Regions from separate parts of the Gordonia sp. SCSIO 19800 genome, predicted to be linked through region 2. Evidence: riboswitches for the same ligand, from Rfam matches in the RefSeq annotation. Region 2 holds a riboswitch; the other holds the start of a gene.
What was found. A riboswitch is a leader RNA that binds a small molecule or an ion and turns the genes downstream of it on or off. The one in region 2 is predicted to bind S-adenosylmethionine.
Positions count from the first base shown of each region.

Region 1 (7,324 bases), on a different contig from region 2:
CGAGACGTGGGAGTGGCGGCAGCAAGCCCTGCACCAGCCGGACCACCGGCTGCAGATTCGCCAGTTCGATGCCGAACGGAAGCCCGATGGTCGGACGATCGGACAAGAAATCGCCGATGGCGCCCTGGTAGCCGAGGTTGCGAGCCCAGCCCTGGACGAGTTCGGCGAGTGCGGAGTCCGCAGCGACCATACAGACGCCGTCCGCACATTCGACCGGACGTTTCGCCCACGTGTATCCCGGCTGCAGCGGGTTGCCCGACATCTCCTCTGGATACAGGAAATGCTTGACCTGGTAGCCGAGGATGCCGTCGATGGCGCCGATCGGGTCGTAGACGGGATCGGGCAGGTCGCAGATCGGGTCGCCCTCGATGCACACCGACACGACCCGGTCGCTGACCGTCCCGAAGCCGGCGTCCGTGCTGCCGGCACCACGCGACCCCGACATGGTCAGGCCCGGGATGATCCCGATCAGCGACAACTCGATACCTCGCCCGGTCTTGTCACCGGCCTGCCGCGGATCCGAATACAGCTCGCCCGACACCCCGACGTCGGAGATCACGACGTCGTCGCTGGGATCGTCGGGCGTGTTCGCGACATCGAACTTCCGGCCGGTGCCGATACCGGCGAGCACGTCTCCCGCGATGCGCGCCCCTTGCGAATAGCCCGTCACCACCACCGGCGGCTCGGACCCGCACGCGTCTCGATACGACGAGATCGCCGACGCCGTCGATGCGATCCCCTGTTCGGTACTGCGGTCGTACCCCGTCGCTCCGAGCGGCCATATGGTCGCCGGGTAGGGCGCGTTGATCACCTCATAGCCCTGCTCGCGGTAACGCTCCTTGACGCCCTCGAGCAATAGCGACTCAGCGTCGACGGTCCCCCCGACCACCACGACGGCACCGCTGCACGAGGGCCCGCCGGCTGTCGCCGCCGCCACCCCGGTGAAGCCGAATGCGGCGAGGGTCGACAACGTCGACATCGAGGCGACCAACAGAGCGACGCGTCGGGTCCGGAGATGAGCCATCACGGCCATGAGCGCTCCTGTGCGAACCCGGACCACCTGAGCGGAGCATTCCGGTGCAGCCGGGGCTGTCCCGAACTCTAGATCCGCGATCGCGGAACCGACAGCACGCTGAGCGTCGCTAACTACCTTGACCAGTGGTTTCGTATCTGACCACACCCGATTTCACTCGGTCGGAGGACAGCCACCGGCACCCTTCCGGTGCACTTCTCAAGGGTTGGGCGCGGCGTGACCGGGACGGTTCTCGGGCGCTCACATCCGTGTTATATCCTTGTCGCCAGGTCATGAGTATCAGTGCGAAGCCCCGGCTGGCTGATCGGCAACCCTCCTTCCGCGGTGGGGTGCTCCGGGTGATGACCGGGTTGCGGGATCGCAGTGGCGATCCCCGGCAAGCGCGGGTCCGAAGGTCGGACCCCAACAGGGTCGAGTTGGCCCTGCCGACCGTAGAAAGTGATGAATCGCCATGTCTGATGTCCCTGACGGCACCCTCGACAGCAACGATCCCAGCGAGAACTGGAGCTTCGAGACGAAGCAGATCCACGTCGGGCAGTCCGCGGACGCGGTGACCAACGCCCGTGCGCTGCCGATCTACCAGACGACGTCGTATGTCTTCAACGACACCCAGCACGCGGCCAATCTCTTCGGTCTCGCCGAACCGGGCAACATCTACACACGCATCATGAATCCCACGCAGGATGCCGTCGAGCAGCGGATCGCCGCGCTCGAGGGCGGCGTCGCCGCGCTGCTCGTCGCGTCGGGCCAGGCCGCCGAGACCTACGCGATCCTCAACGCCGTCGAGACCGGCGGGCACGTGGTGTCCAGCCCCCGCCTCTACGGCGGCACGTACAACCTCTTCCACTACACACTGCCCAAACTCGGGGTCGAGGTGAGCTTCGTCGAGGACCCCGAGGACCCGGCGTCGTGGCAGGCCGCGGTCAAGGACAACACCCGCGCGTTCTTCGGTGAGTCGATCTCCAACCCCAACAACGAGATCCTCGACATCTCGGGGATCGCGGAGGTCGCGCACCGCAACGGCGTACCCCTCATCATCGACAACACCGTCGCCACCCCGTACCTGATCAGCCCGCTGGCCCACGGCGCCGACATCGTCGTGCACTCGGCGACGAAGTACATCGGCGGTCACGGCACCGCGATCGGCGGCGTCATCGTCGACGGCGGCACCTTCGACTGGCGGGTCCAGCGCGACGGGAAGGACCTGTTCCCCGGTTTCACCACGCCGGACCCGAGCTACCACGGTGCTGTCTTCGCCGACCTGGGCGCGCCCGCCTTCGCACTCAAGGCACGCGTGCAGTGGTTGCGTGACACCGGCGCGGCGATCTCCCCGTTCAACGCGTTCCTGTTGGCACAGGGCCTGGAGACGCTGAGTCTGCGCATCGAGCGCCACGTCGCCAACGCGCAGAAGGTCGCCGCCTTCCTCGATGCACACCCGCAGGTCGAGTCCGTGGCGTACGCGGGTCTGGAGTCCTCGCCCTGGTACAAGCGCGGTCAGGAATTGGCCCCGAAGGGTCAGGGTGCGATCATCGCCTTCGAGATCCAGGGCGGAGTGGACGCCGGCAAGAAGTTCGTGGACGCGCTCAGCCTGCACAGCCACGTCGCCAACATCGGCGATGTGCGGTCGCTGGTCATCCACCCCGCCTCGACCACACACAGCCAGCTCACCCCCGAGGAGCAGCTCGCCGCGGGCGTGGCCCCGGGACTGGTCCGGCTCGCCGTGGGCATCGAGGGAATCGACGACATCTTGGCCGATCTCGAACAGGGATTCGCGGCGGCCAAGTGAAACAGGTGAGGCAGCTTTGTCGGTGAGTATCGACCTGAATGCGACAGCATCTGATCAGCCCGACTGGGAGACCCTCCCGGACGGGGAACTCGTCGGCATTCCCATCGGCTCGTTGCCTCTCGACAGCGGAGCACGGATCGACGACGTCACCCTGGCGTTCCAGCGCTGGGGGACGTTGTCGCCGTCCCGCGACAACGTCATCCTCACGCTCCACGCACTGACCGGCGACTCGCACGTCACCGGACCCGCCGACGCCGACCACGACTCGGCCGGATGGTGGGACGGGCTGATCGGCCCGGGACAGGCCATCGACACCGACGAATGGTGCGTCATCTCCGCCAACGTCCTGGGCGGATGCAAGGGCTCGACGGGTCCGGGCTCCATCGCCCCCGACGGTCGGCCCTGGGGCTCACGCTTCCCACAGATCACCGTGCTCGACCAGGTCCGCGCCGAGGTGGCACTGCTGGACCGCCTCGGAATCCGCAGCGTCGGTGCGGTTCTCGGCGGTTCGATGGGCGGCGCCCGCGCGCTCGAGTGGGCCATCGAGTACCCCGACCGCGTCCGCAGCGCCCTCGTGCTCGCCGTCGGCGCCCGCGCGACCGCGGATCAGATCGGTATCCAGTCCGCACAGATCGCCGCGATCAAGGCCGACCCGGACTGGTGCGGCGGCGACTACCACGGCACCGGCCGCATTCCGTTGCAGGGCATGGGGATCGCGCGTCGGATCGCCCACCTCATGTACCGCAGCGAGCCGGAGCTCGACTCCCGCTTCGGCAACGACGCCCAGGGCGACGAGAATCCCCTGACCGGCGGGCGCTACGCCGTGCAAAGCTATCTCGACCACCAGGCGTCGAAGCTGATGTCCCGCTTCGACCCGGCCAGCTACGTCGTCCTCACCGAGGTCCTCAACCACCACGACGTCGGCCGTGGTCGCGGCGGAGTCGCCAAGGCGCTCAACAATTGCCGCGTTCCGGTGATCGTCGGGGGGATCGACTCCGATCGTCTCTACCCGATCCGGCTGCAGGTCGAACTCGCCGACGAGCTGGGCAACTGCGTCGGCGGGCTCCAGGTCGTCAACTCCGAGACCGGCCACGACGGATTCCTCACCGAATTCGATGCCATCAGCGATCTACTCAAGCGCACTGTCGAACTCGCGCGTCGCGACGCCTGACGGACCGTAACCCAGCTGTCGGCGGCGTCCTGTCAGCGCGGCGCCGGCACCGACGGGACCGGGCTGCCGGACCGAGGTACCGGGGTCACCGGTGAGCCCGACTCCCCGTCAACGGATTTCCCCGGTTCGGCTACACCCGGAATCTCAGTCGACCCGGTGGCGCGGGTGCTGCTCGGCCGCGGCGGGCCGCTGGGCGCGGAGCGCAACGTCGACGTCGAGTACGTGGGCGGCGGCGGAGTGGGCGCCACACTCGGCGGACGCATACCCGGGGGCAGCAGGTCCGGCGGGATCGTCGGTGTCGAACCGGGCGGGAAGGTCAGGTCCGGCCACGGGAACGGCGAGAGGGTGCGGGTGCTGGTACTCGTGGACGGCCGCGTCGGCGGCAACTCCGTCGTCGCCCATGCCGGCGGGTCGTTCCAGCCGGTCTCGGGCGCGGGCCGTTGCGTCGGAACGGGAGTGACGACGGTGGGCTCGACGGGTTCGGCCGGGATTCGGGTGATCGGCTGGGAGGTGGGCCGCGCGGTGGACGGCGGCTCCTCCTCGCTGGTCGCCGCCGCGGGGGGCACACTGCTGACCGACGGCTGCGGCTCGACGGCCGGACGGTCGGCGAACGACGAGCTCACCGCGTAGATCGTCATCAATGTGGCCGCGATGACCGCCCCGGCAACCGCAATTGGGGTCGCGGAAAGCCACTCGCGCTGCGGCTTGCCCCCGATGAACGCCAGACGCGCTGCGCCCGAATAACTCTGGAGGGCCAGCAAGGCTGCGCCGGTGGCCACGACCAGCTCCGGCGCCGTCGGGTTCACGACCTCGAGCTCATGCTCTGCCGCGATCGCGCGCACCGCGGGGAGGTTGGCGAGTCCGCCGATGAACACCACCGCGTCCGGTCGTACGCCGCGTGACCTGACGGCCGCTACATAGCGGGCGAACACTTCTTTCGCATCACCGATCATCGGCGCGATCGCCTGCTCGACCTGGGTCGCGGACAGCGCCACACGACCGGTGTTCGCCGAGACCGCGACGACCGACTCGGCGGCCGCGACGCCGCCGTAGGCGATCTCTTCTTTCGCGGTCCGGCACGCGCTGCGCAACTCGCTGCGCTCCGCCCGCGTCCGAGTGGCGTCGCCCAGGACGGGATTGTCGGCGGTCAGCTGGTCGACGATGGACCGGTCGAGACGACGACCGCTCAGCACGGTCGAGTGCTCGGCGTCGCCGATGCGACCCTCGCGGGGATCGACGGTGTAGAGCGACATGCCGGTGTCGCCGCAGTCGACGACGACGGCAGACGAGAAACGGTCGATCTCCCCGGTGTCGGTCAGGTAGGCCAGCACGGCCTCGTCCTCGCCGGCGAGACGGACCTGACGCCGGGGTCCGCTGCCCCGTGAACGCAATTGCCGACGCTGGCTCCCCGTGCGTGCGGCGACCCCGATCGGGCCCACTCGCGTCCCGGTCTCGCGGGCGGCGCTGAGCATCACGTCGATCCCGGCGTTGACCCGGCCGGCGGAATCGAGGCCGTCGGTGGGATCCACGTCGATCACGCGGGAATCGACCACACTGCGACCGAGATCGTCACGCGTCAAGAGGACGTAGTGAATCATGCCAGCCCCTGCTGACACGCCCATGGACGTCACTTCATTCACGGTGCCGTCGGTTGGTGATGCGGTGATACAAACTCCAGCGGTCGGTGTGTCTGCGCAGAGCAGCGGAAAATTGCCTGGTTGAGCGCATGACTGGTCCGCCAGGTCACGCTCAGGTCTCTATTGTAATCAATCCGTGCCCAAAGAGTCGATCGACGCCGCCAGCCACAGCATCACGCCGCCGACCGTGGCCATCGCCGTCACGTCGAACGATTTGCCCCTGACCTGCAACAGGCCTGCCTGCGAGGAGGGGATGAAGGCACGGAGTACGGCTCCGACGAGCAGAGCCGCCCCGAAAACGAAGGACCCACGCCGCCAGCGATCGAACATCACGAGCAGCGCGGCGGCCAGCACACCCAACATCACCAGCAGGTACGGGAGCTGGATGAGCACTGCCCGCAACCGGGAGGAGTCGGCGGCACGACGCCCCCGGTGTCCGGGACGGGCGTCCGCGGCGCCGGGCGGTTCGGAGTGAGCGGACCCACTCTGGTGCTCCTCTCGGGTCACGCGTCGCTACCACTCCCCGAGGCGAGCATCTGCTCAGCACGTTCGACCACGTTGACCAGCAGGAACGCCCGCGTCAGCGGACCCACACCACCGGGGTTCGGCGAGACGTGGCCCGCGACCTCCCAGACATCGGGATGAACGTCGCCGGCGAGACGACCCTCGTCAGTACGGCTGACACCCACGTCGACCACCGCGGCGCCGGGCTTCACCATGTCCGCGGTGATGAGGTGCGGCACGCCGGCCGCGGCGATCACGATGTCGGCCCGGGCGATCTCCGACGCCAGATCCGTGGTGCCGGTGTGGCACAGCGTGACCGTGGCGTTCTCACTCCGCCGGGTCAGGAGCAGCCCGATGGGCCGGCCGATGGTGACCCCGCGCCCGACCACCGTGACCCGGGCGCCGGCCAGCGGGACGTCGTAGCGTCGCAGGAGGTGGATGACCCCGCGCGGGGTGCACGGCAGCGTCGACTCCTTGCCCAGCACCAACCGCCCGAGGTTGATCGGGTGGAGTCCATCGGCGTCTTTCAGCGGGTCGATCCGCTCGAGGGCGGCATTCTCGTCAAGATGCTTGGGCAGCGGCAACTGCACGATGTAGCCCGTGCAGGCCGGATCGGCGTTGAGCTCGTCGATCGCCGCGTTGAGCTGCTCGGTGGTGGCATCGGCCGGCAGGTCCTTGCGGATGGAGGCAACGCCGATCCGGGCGCAATCGGCGTGCTTTCCCTTGACATAGGAGTGCGAACCCGGATCGTCGCCGACCAGAACGGTACCCAGACCAGGCGTGATACCCGCCAGCCTGAGCTTCTCCACCCGCTCGGCCAGATCAGCGAAGATCTCGTCGCGCGTGGTCTTGCCATCGAGTCGTATCGCGGTCACGCCGACATTCTTCCACGGCGCTACTGTCGGAACGGTGACCGTGGTGCGCAGCGACGTCGACCTCGCCCGCGCGGCGATCGCACCCCACCTCCGTCGCACGCCGACACTACGCACGACCATCGACACCGTCCACGGGCCGGTCGAGGTGGTTCTCAAACTCGAGTACGCCCAAGTCGGCGGGTGTTTCAAACCGCGCGGCAGCCTCTGGGCGACGCTGCACGCCCAAGACCAGGGATTGCTGACCGACGCCGGTGTGCTCGTCGCCTCCGGCGGCAACGCCGCGATCGGCGCGACAATCGCGGCGCGGATCGTCGGCGT
Region 1 covers NZ_JAGRQM010000001.1:221,401-228,724, forward strand. The annotation lists gene KB201_RS01000 (cutinase family protein) at 1-1,033, opposite strand, end outside; SAM riboswitch class IV at 1,302-1,422, shown strand; gene KB201_RS01005 (bifunctional o-acetylhomoserine/o-acetylserine sulfhydrylase) at 1,485-2,819, shown strand; gene KB201_RS01010 (homoserine O-acetyltransferase) at 2,836-3,990, shown strand; gene KB201_RS01015 (Hsp70 family protein) at 4,023-5,588, opposite strand; gene KB201_RS01020 (DUF3017 domain-containing protein) at 5,757-6,029, opposite strand; gene KB201_RS01025 (bifunctional methylenetetrahydrofolate dehydrogenase/methenyltetrahydrofolate cyclohydrolase) at 6,131-7,006, opposite strand; gene KB201_RS01030 (serine/threonine dehydratase) at 7,047-7,324, shown strand, end outside.
Region 1: linked by a shared signal. The riboswitch ahead of KB201_RS01005 (bifunctional o-acetylhomoserine/o-acetylserine sulfhydrylase) and the one ahead of KB201_RS17665 (aminotransferase class V-fold PLP-dependent enzyme) in region 2 are both predicted to bind S-adenosylmethionine.

Region 2 (7,324 bases):
GATCTCGCTCGGCAGCGGCATCGTGTCCGGCGAGGTCCACACGACGTTGAACCGCTCCATCCCGACGGCCTCGACCACCGCGTCGACGAAGGCCTTGCCGCGGATGTACTGCGCGAGCTTGGCGTCCATCCCGATGAGCGCCCGGATGAGCCGCTGGACCGGGTTCTGGGGTGCGGTGCGACGTTTGTCGAAGGCGGCTCGGATGCTCGCCACCGACGGCACATGCGCCGGTCCCACGGCGTCCATGACATGGTCGGCGTGACCCTCGAGCAGCGTGCCCAGGACCATCATGCGTTGGAAGGCGGCGTGCTGCTCCGGGCTCTGCAGCAGTTGCATCGCCCCGATCACACCCTTGTCGCGCGGACCGTCGGAACCCTTGAGCGCCTTGGTCATCCGCGTGACGATCTCGGTGGTCGACTCGCCGGCGTCGGAGGTCAGCGCGGCCACGTTGTCCTGCATGTAGTCGCGCAGCCACGGATTGGCGGAGAACTGCACGCGGTGGGTCACCTCGTGCAGGCACACCCACAACCGGAAGTCCGACGGAACCACCTTGAGCTGGCGTTCGACGTTGATGATGTTCGGCGTCACCACCATCAACACCCCGGGCTCGCCGGTGTCCGGATCCGGCGTGAACGGGTCGTACTGACCGAGGATCGCGGTCGACAGGAACGCGAGGAGTCCACCCGCCTGGAGGCCACCGAATCGGGCCCCGAGTCCGGGCGATCCCGCATCGATCGACTCGTCGGAGCCGAGCATCGAGCGCATCGACCGGGATGCGGCGTCGATCCACCCGGCCCGGTCGAGGACCCGGGTGGTCGGTACGCGAAGGCCGTCGGCGAGCCCGGTGACCTCACGGACCGGGGCTTCGGCCCGGGTCGCGGCGTCGGCCAGTTCCGTACGGGCCGCCTCGTAGGTGTAGGCCGTGGTCTTGGGACCGGGACGGGTGAGACGTTTCGCGGTCGACGCCGCGAGCAACCAGTCGATCTGCGACCCGATGCCCGGTTGACGGTCGGCGGTCTCGGCGACCTCGGTGGTCCCGGTTCCGGTGATCCCGGCGTCGGTGACGTCCGATCCGGCGATTCCTGAAGTGGTCATCGGCACCCGCACTCTCTCAGTTGACCCACCACGGCGTCGAGGGCGGGTCGCGCGTCCGCCGGCGAGGTGCCGCCGGACATCAGGGCGAACGACAGCACGCGGCCGTCGACTGTCTGCACTATGCCGGTCAACGAACTGACCCCGGTGAGTGTTCCGGTCTTGGCGCGTGCCCAGCCCGCGCCCGGGTTGCCCGGGGCGTCGAACCGGTCCGCGAGCGTACCGGTGCCACCGGCGATCGGCAGCCCGTCGAGCATCGGGCGCAGCGCCGGCCGGCTGGGCCCGCTGGCGGCCGTCATCACGGCGTCGAGCAGTTCCGGCGTGGTGCGGTTGGCGTAGGAGATCCCCGACGCATCGTGCAGGGTGGTGCCCGCCCACTGGTCCGGGAACATCGACGACAGGACCTGTTCGATCGCCTCCACGCCGCCGGCGTGCGTGGGCGGCCCGCCCCGGTGCACCGACAGTTCGATGGCCAGGGTCTCGGCGAGCACGTTGTCGCTGTAGCGCAGCATGTCGTTGACCCGGGTGACCAGCGGCGCCGACTGGACCTTCGCGATGACGCGGTCGTTCCCCGATGCGGCTGCGCCGGAACCGGTCACCTCCGTGACGGGACCCTCCACGCCGAGAGCCGCGGCCAGCGCCTCGCCGGCCATGATGCCCGGTTCCGCGGTGCGCGGCGAGTACTCGTCGAGCGGTTCGAGCCGGGCGCCGTCGACCATCAGCGATTCGATCGGCGCTATGTCGCCACCCTGGATGTCCCGGCGGTCCCAGGTGGTGTCCATCGTCGGACCCGAGAACGCGCTCAGGTCGACGGCCACCGACGTCACCGGGATCTCGGTGTCCTCGATCTGCCGCGCGAGGTCGGCGATGCGACCGGGGTCGGTGTAGAAGGTGTCGGTGCCGGCGGGCTGTGCGGACAGGGTCGGGTCACCCGCACCTCGGAGGATAATCTGCCCGTTGCTGCCGGCCACCACCGTCGTGGTCAGTCGCTGATCGTGCGGCACGGCTTCGAGGACGGCCGCGGCCGAGAGGACCTTGGCGTTCGACGCGGGGATCCGCGGACGCTCGGGGTTGCTGGTCCACAGGACGGTGCCGGTCAGCGAGTCGCTGATCATGCCGGTGAGTTCGCCGAGCGCCGGATCCCGCAGTGCCGGCGCGATGGCCCGCGACACACCGCTCGGCGTGGGCTCCGGCGCGGAGGCGACCACCGGGTCGATCCGGGGGTCGACGGCGATCGCGGCGGGCTGCGGGGGAACCCCCGGCGGCAGTTCGGGTTCCCGGTCGAGCCGGAGCGCGATGACCACCGAGGCCGTCGCGACGAGGGCCAGGATCACCACCGCGGTGATCGTCCACCACAGAAGTCTCCGACCGGAACGACCGCCGTTTCGGGTGGATGCGCCCACAAAGCCTCCGGGTCTCTCGCGGTTGACGGTCGATGGAACGGCCCGGACATACGCACAACAAGGGGTACGAACATCGAGGTCGCCGGACCAACAGTATCGTTGGGGCAGCGTGCGGGCGTTTCGGCCCGACGCGGCATCCCCGATCAAGACTGCCAGGAGGAACTGTGGAATTCGATGTGACCATCGAGATCCCCAAAGGTGGCCGCAACAAGTACGAGGTCGACCACGAGACGGGCAAGGTCTACCTCGACCGCTACCTGTACACCTCGATGGGCTACCCGGCCGACTACGGCTACATCGACGGCACCCTCGGTGAGGACGGCGACCCGCTCGACGCGATGGTCCTGCTCCCCGAGTCGGTGTTCCCCGGCATCATCGTGCGCGCACGGGTCGTCGGCATGTACACCATGACCGACGAGGCCGGTGGCGACGACAAGCTGCTCTGCGTCCCCGCCCAGGACGTGCGCTGGGACCACATCAAGGACATCTCCGACGTGTCCGAATACGAGCTGGGACCCATCGCCCACTTCTTCGAGCACTACAAGGACCTCGAGCCGGGCAAGGAGGTCGACCCGGGCGGATGGGTCGGCCGCGACCAGGCCGAGAAGATCGCACAGGAGGCCATCGATCGCCTCGCTGCGCACCCCGACGCGGCCAACGAGCCCTCGCGCGGCTGATCTCTCCCACACACGAGACCGCCGGCACCATCATCCGAGATGGTGTCGGCGGTCTTGTCTGGTCACCAGGTGGCTTCGACTCGGCGCCTCGACCTCCACGCGCTCCTTCGTCGCTTGCTCGGCCCGGCGGCTACGCTCGGTGCCGGCTCAACCAGCAGTGGGTCAGGCCACGCGGTACCGCTGCTCGGCGAGCACCGGCAGGATCTGTTCGCGGATGCGGCGTTCGGTGGCCGCGCCGTCGATCGGGATGAGGATCACGGCGTCGGCGACCTCGGCTGCGTAGATGTCGCGGACCAGCGTGATCAGTCCGTGTGTCGTCCCGATGTAGCGGATGGTCCCCGAACTCGTCTCCGACGACGCGTCCACCGCCGCAGCAGCGGCCGTGCGCGCCGACGCGGCGTCCGGCGCGACGGCCACCTCCACCTCGAGTGCGACCACGAACTTGGCCTGATCGTGGCTGCCGGCCCGGAGCAGGGAGCGGGCGCGCTGCGCCTCGCGGAGGGTCTCCCGCCGCACGACGATCGGAAACGTCTGTGCGAGATCGTCTCCCGCGAGCGCGATCTGGAATCCCGGACGTCCGATGCTGATCGGGGCCGTCGGGGTGGCAGTCGGTGCGGCGATCACGGTGCCGCGGTCAGCACGTGCGTCGAGTTCGATGGTCATCTATTCACCCCTGGTCGAGTTCGGTCGGTCTGTTCGGTTCGCGCCCGGAATGCATCGAGAATCCGGTCGATGTCGTCGACGGTGGTGCCCGCTCCGAAACTCGCGCGCACCGTGTCGGCCGGCGGTGCGAGGCCGTCGACGGTGTAGCCCGCGACTCCCGCGCGGTCGGTGGAATCGGTGAAGATCCGCAGCGGCGTGAAGCCGCCGATCGCGGCCAGGCCGGCGTCGAGACGTTCGGCGAGGCGGCGTTCATGCAGGCCGATCGTCTCGGGTCCGAGATCGGCGAGCACCCGACACGCCTCGGCGACCGCGATCGCCCCGGGAACGCCGTCGGCGTCCGGCGAGGCATCGACATCGGCGGCGTCGAACCAGTCACGACGACCGATGAGAACGCCGGCGCCATCCGTCCTACGACCTGGTTCACCGAACGCCAGGTAGTCGATGCCGTGGCTGACGACGGAGACGGGCCGGTGCCCGACGAGTTGCGCGGCGTCGACCAGGATGCGGGCCCCGGACCGGTGCGCGAGCGAGGCGAGCCGGCCGATCGGCAGCACCTCGCCGGTGATGTCCGATACCGCGGTCACGACCAGGAACGATGCCGGCGCCGAGGCGAGCTCGGTCTCCAGCGCGACCAAGGTGTCCTCGATGGTCTCGCAGGCCGGGACGAACCGCGCCCGGTCGCGCCCCTGCCGTGGTGCGCACCACCGCAGCAGGTCGGCGCCCTGCCCGATGTCGAGGACGACGACGTCGCCAGGAGTGATGCGCGCCGCGAGGTCGAGGGCAACGGCGGCATCGCGGGTGAAGACGACGGTGTCGTCGACCCGCGCACGGACGAACTGCCGCACCGATTCCCGGGCGGCGTCGAAGCGGACGTCGACTGCGGGCGACAGGCGACCGGCGGGTGCGGACAGGACAGCGGTCACGGCAGGAAACTCCTCAGACAATTCGCGCTTGCCGCGTCCGGTCGGTACGCGGCCGGGTCGTCACCCGGAGCACCCCACCGCGAAGGAGGGTTGCCGACCAGCGAGCCGGGGCTTGTCACTGGCACTCATGACCTACGACCAAGGGTCGTCGATCTCGCGCGGACGTGTCAATTTTCACTCAACGTGATCGGAAGTTAGGGCACACTTACCTGTAGCGTGTCAGGGGTGTCAGCGACTGATGTGTTCGTGTTGTCCCGCCCGCACGGCACCGTGCGGGGCATGGGCGCGGTCCGTGCGTTCACCGACGTCGACGCCGCCTCGGCCGCCCTGCGCGCCGGGACCGTCGACGGTCTGACCGGCGCGATCCCCTTCGACCTCGCCGAGCCCGCCGCGCTGGTGGTGCCCGAAGTCCTGCACGTCGACGCGGCGCCGCTGGCAGGCACACCACCGCTGACGCGCACCCCGGTGTCGACGACCCTGCACCCCACGGCCGACGAGCACCGCGAACGTGTCGCACACGCGGTGAAGCGGATCGTCGCCGGCGACGTCGGCAAGGTCGTACTCGCCCGCAGCGTCGACATCGTGCTCGACGCCGAGGTCGAGCCTCTGCGACTCCTCGACGCACTGGCGGGCGGCAATGCCGGACACAACGCATTCGGTGTCGATCTCGGCGCGGCCACCGGCTCGGGTTCGTGGCTGTTGGGCGCGAGTCCCGAAGTGTTGCTGCGCAAGTCGGGTTCCGTCGTCACCTGCCACCCGTACGCGGGATCGGCGCCGCGGTCACCCGACCCGGTCGTCGACCGCGCCGCTGCCGACGGATTGTTCTCCTCGGCAAAGGATCTCGCCGAGCACGCCTTCGTCGTCGACCACCTGCGAGACCGGTTGGGACACCTCTGCGACGACGTCGACGCGCCGTCGACCCCGCAATTACAGTCGACCGGGGAGGTCTGGCATCTGGCCACTCCGATCCGCGCGCGGCTTCGGGACCCGGCGACCACTGCGCTCGATCTCGCACTCCTGCTCGGCCCCACCCCGGCGGTCTGCGGCACGCCGAGTGATGTTGCCGCGCAGATCATCCGCGAGGTCGAGGGTGAGCGCGGCTTCTATGCGGGGGCGGTCGGCTGGTGCGACGCCGCCGGCGACGGGGAGTGGATGGTCACCATCCGGTGCCTCGAACTCGAGGCCGATCGTCGCAGCCTCCGGACGTGGGCCGGCGGCGGTATCGTCGAACACTCCGACCCGCAGGGCGAACTCGAGGAGACGGCGTTCAAGCTGCGGACGGTCCTGAACGCGTTGGGCATCGCCGCACTCGACTGAGTCACCCTCTCCCGCTTCTCAGCCCAGCGCGTGGTCCAGGTCGCCCAACAGGTCGTCGACCCCTTCGAGGCCGACCGACAGCCGCACCACCGAGTCACTCAGACCGATCGCCGCGCGTCCCTCGGGACCCATCGCACGATGAGTGGTGGTCGCCGGATGCGTGATCAGCGACTTCGAATCTCCGAGATTGTTGGAGATGTCGACGATCCGCAGGCCGTTGAGGACCTCGAAGGCGCGCTTCTTGCCGTCGATGCCGTCGTGGTCGTTGAGCTCGAAGGTCACCACCGTGCCGCCGCCGGACATCTGCGACTTCGCCAAGTCGTACTGCGGATGTGACTGCAGGAAGGGGTATTTGACCCAACGCACGCGCGGATCGCTCTCGAGGAACTCGGCGATCCGCAGCGCCGACGACACCGAGGCGTCGACGCGCAGACGCATCGTCTCCAGCCCCTTCACGAGGGTCCAGGCGTTGAACGGACTGAGTGCCGGACCGGTGTGTCGCATGAGTTGCTGCACCGGACCGTCGACGTACTCCTTGGTTCCGAGTACCGCGCCACCCATGACGCGCCCCTGGCCGTCGATGTGCTTGGTGCCCGAGTACACGATGACGTCGGCGCCGAGTTCGAGACCCCGCTGCAGCAGCGGGGTGGCGAAGACGTTGTCCAGCACCACCTGTGCGCCCGCGGCGTGCGCCAGTTCCGAGACCTTCACGACGTCGACGAGGCTCTGCATCGGGTTCGACGGTGTCTCGAAGAACACCGCGTCGGTGGGCTTGGACAGGGCCCGCTCCCACTGCTCGAGGTCTTCACCGTCGACGAACTCGGTCTCGATCCCCCAGCGCGGGAGGATCTCGTTGCAGACCACGAAGCAGGAACCGAACAGGCTGCGGGCGGCGACGAGACGGTCGCCGGCCTTCAACAGTGCACCGAGCGCGACGAACACCGCGGCCATGCCGCTCGCGGTGGCGAAACACGCCTCCGCGCCCTCGAGCCGGCGCAACCGCTCCTGGAACATCTCGACGGTCGGATTTCCGTAGCGCGAGTAGACGAATCGTTCGTCCTCGCCGGTGAAGGCTCGCTCGGCGGCCTCGGCGGAGTCGTAGACGTAACCGCTCGTGAGATAGAGCGCCTCGGCCGTCTCGTGGAAACCCGAACGCGCCAGCCCGCCGCGAACCGCGATCGTGTCAGCCGAGAGCCCTTCAGGCAGTTCACGACTGACGGGCAGATCAGAACTCACGATTGCCTCCACG
Region 2 covers NZ_JAGRQM010000017.1:7,762-15,085, reverse strand. The annotation lists gene KB201_RS17685 (zinc-dependent metalloprotease) at 1-1,095, opposite strand, end outside; gene dacB (D-alanyl-D-alanine carboxypeptidase/D-alanyl-D-alanine-endopeptidase) at 1,092-2,495, opposite strand; gene KB201_RS17675 (inorganic diphosphatase) at 2,660-3,172, shown strand; gene KB201_RS17670 (hypothetical protein) at 3,335-3,835, opposite strand; gene KB201_RS17665 (aminotransferase class V-fold PLP-dependent enzyme) at 3,832-4,758, opposite strand; SAM riboswitch class IV at 4,778-4,891, opposite strand; gene KB201_RS17660 (isochorismate synthase MenF) at 4,999-6,075, shown strand; gene KB201_RS17655 (O-succinylhomoserine sulfhydrylase) at 6,094-7,311, opposite strand; gene KB201_RS17650 (rhodanese-like domain-containing protein) at 7,308-7,324, opposite strand, start outside.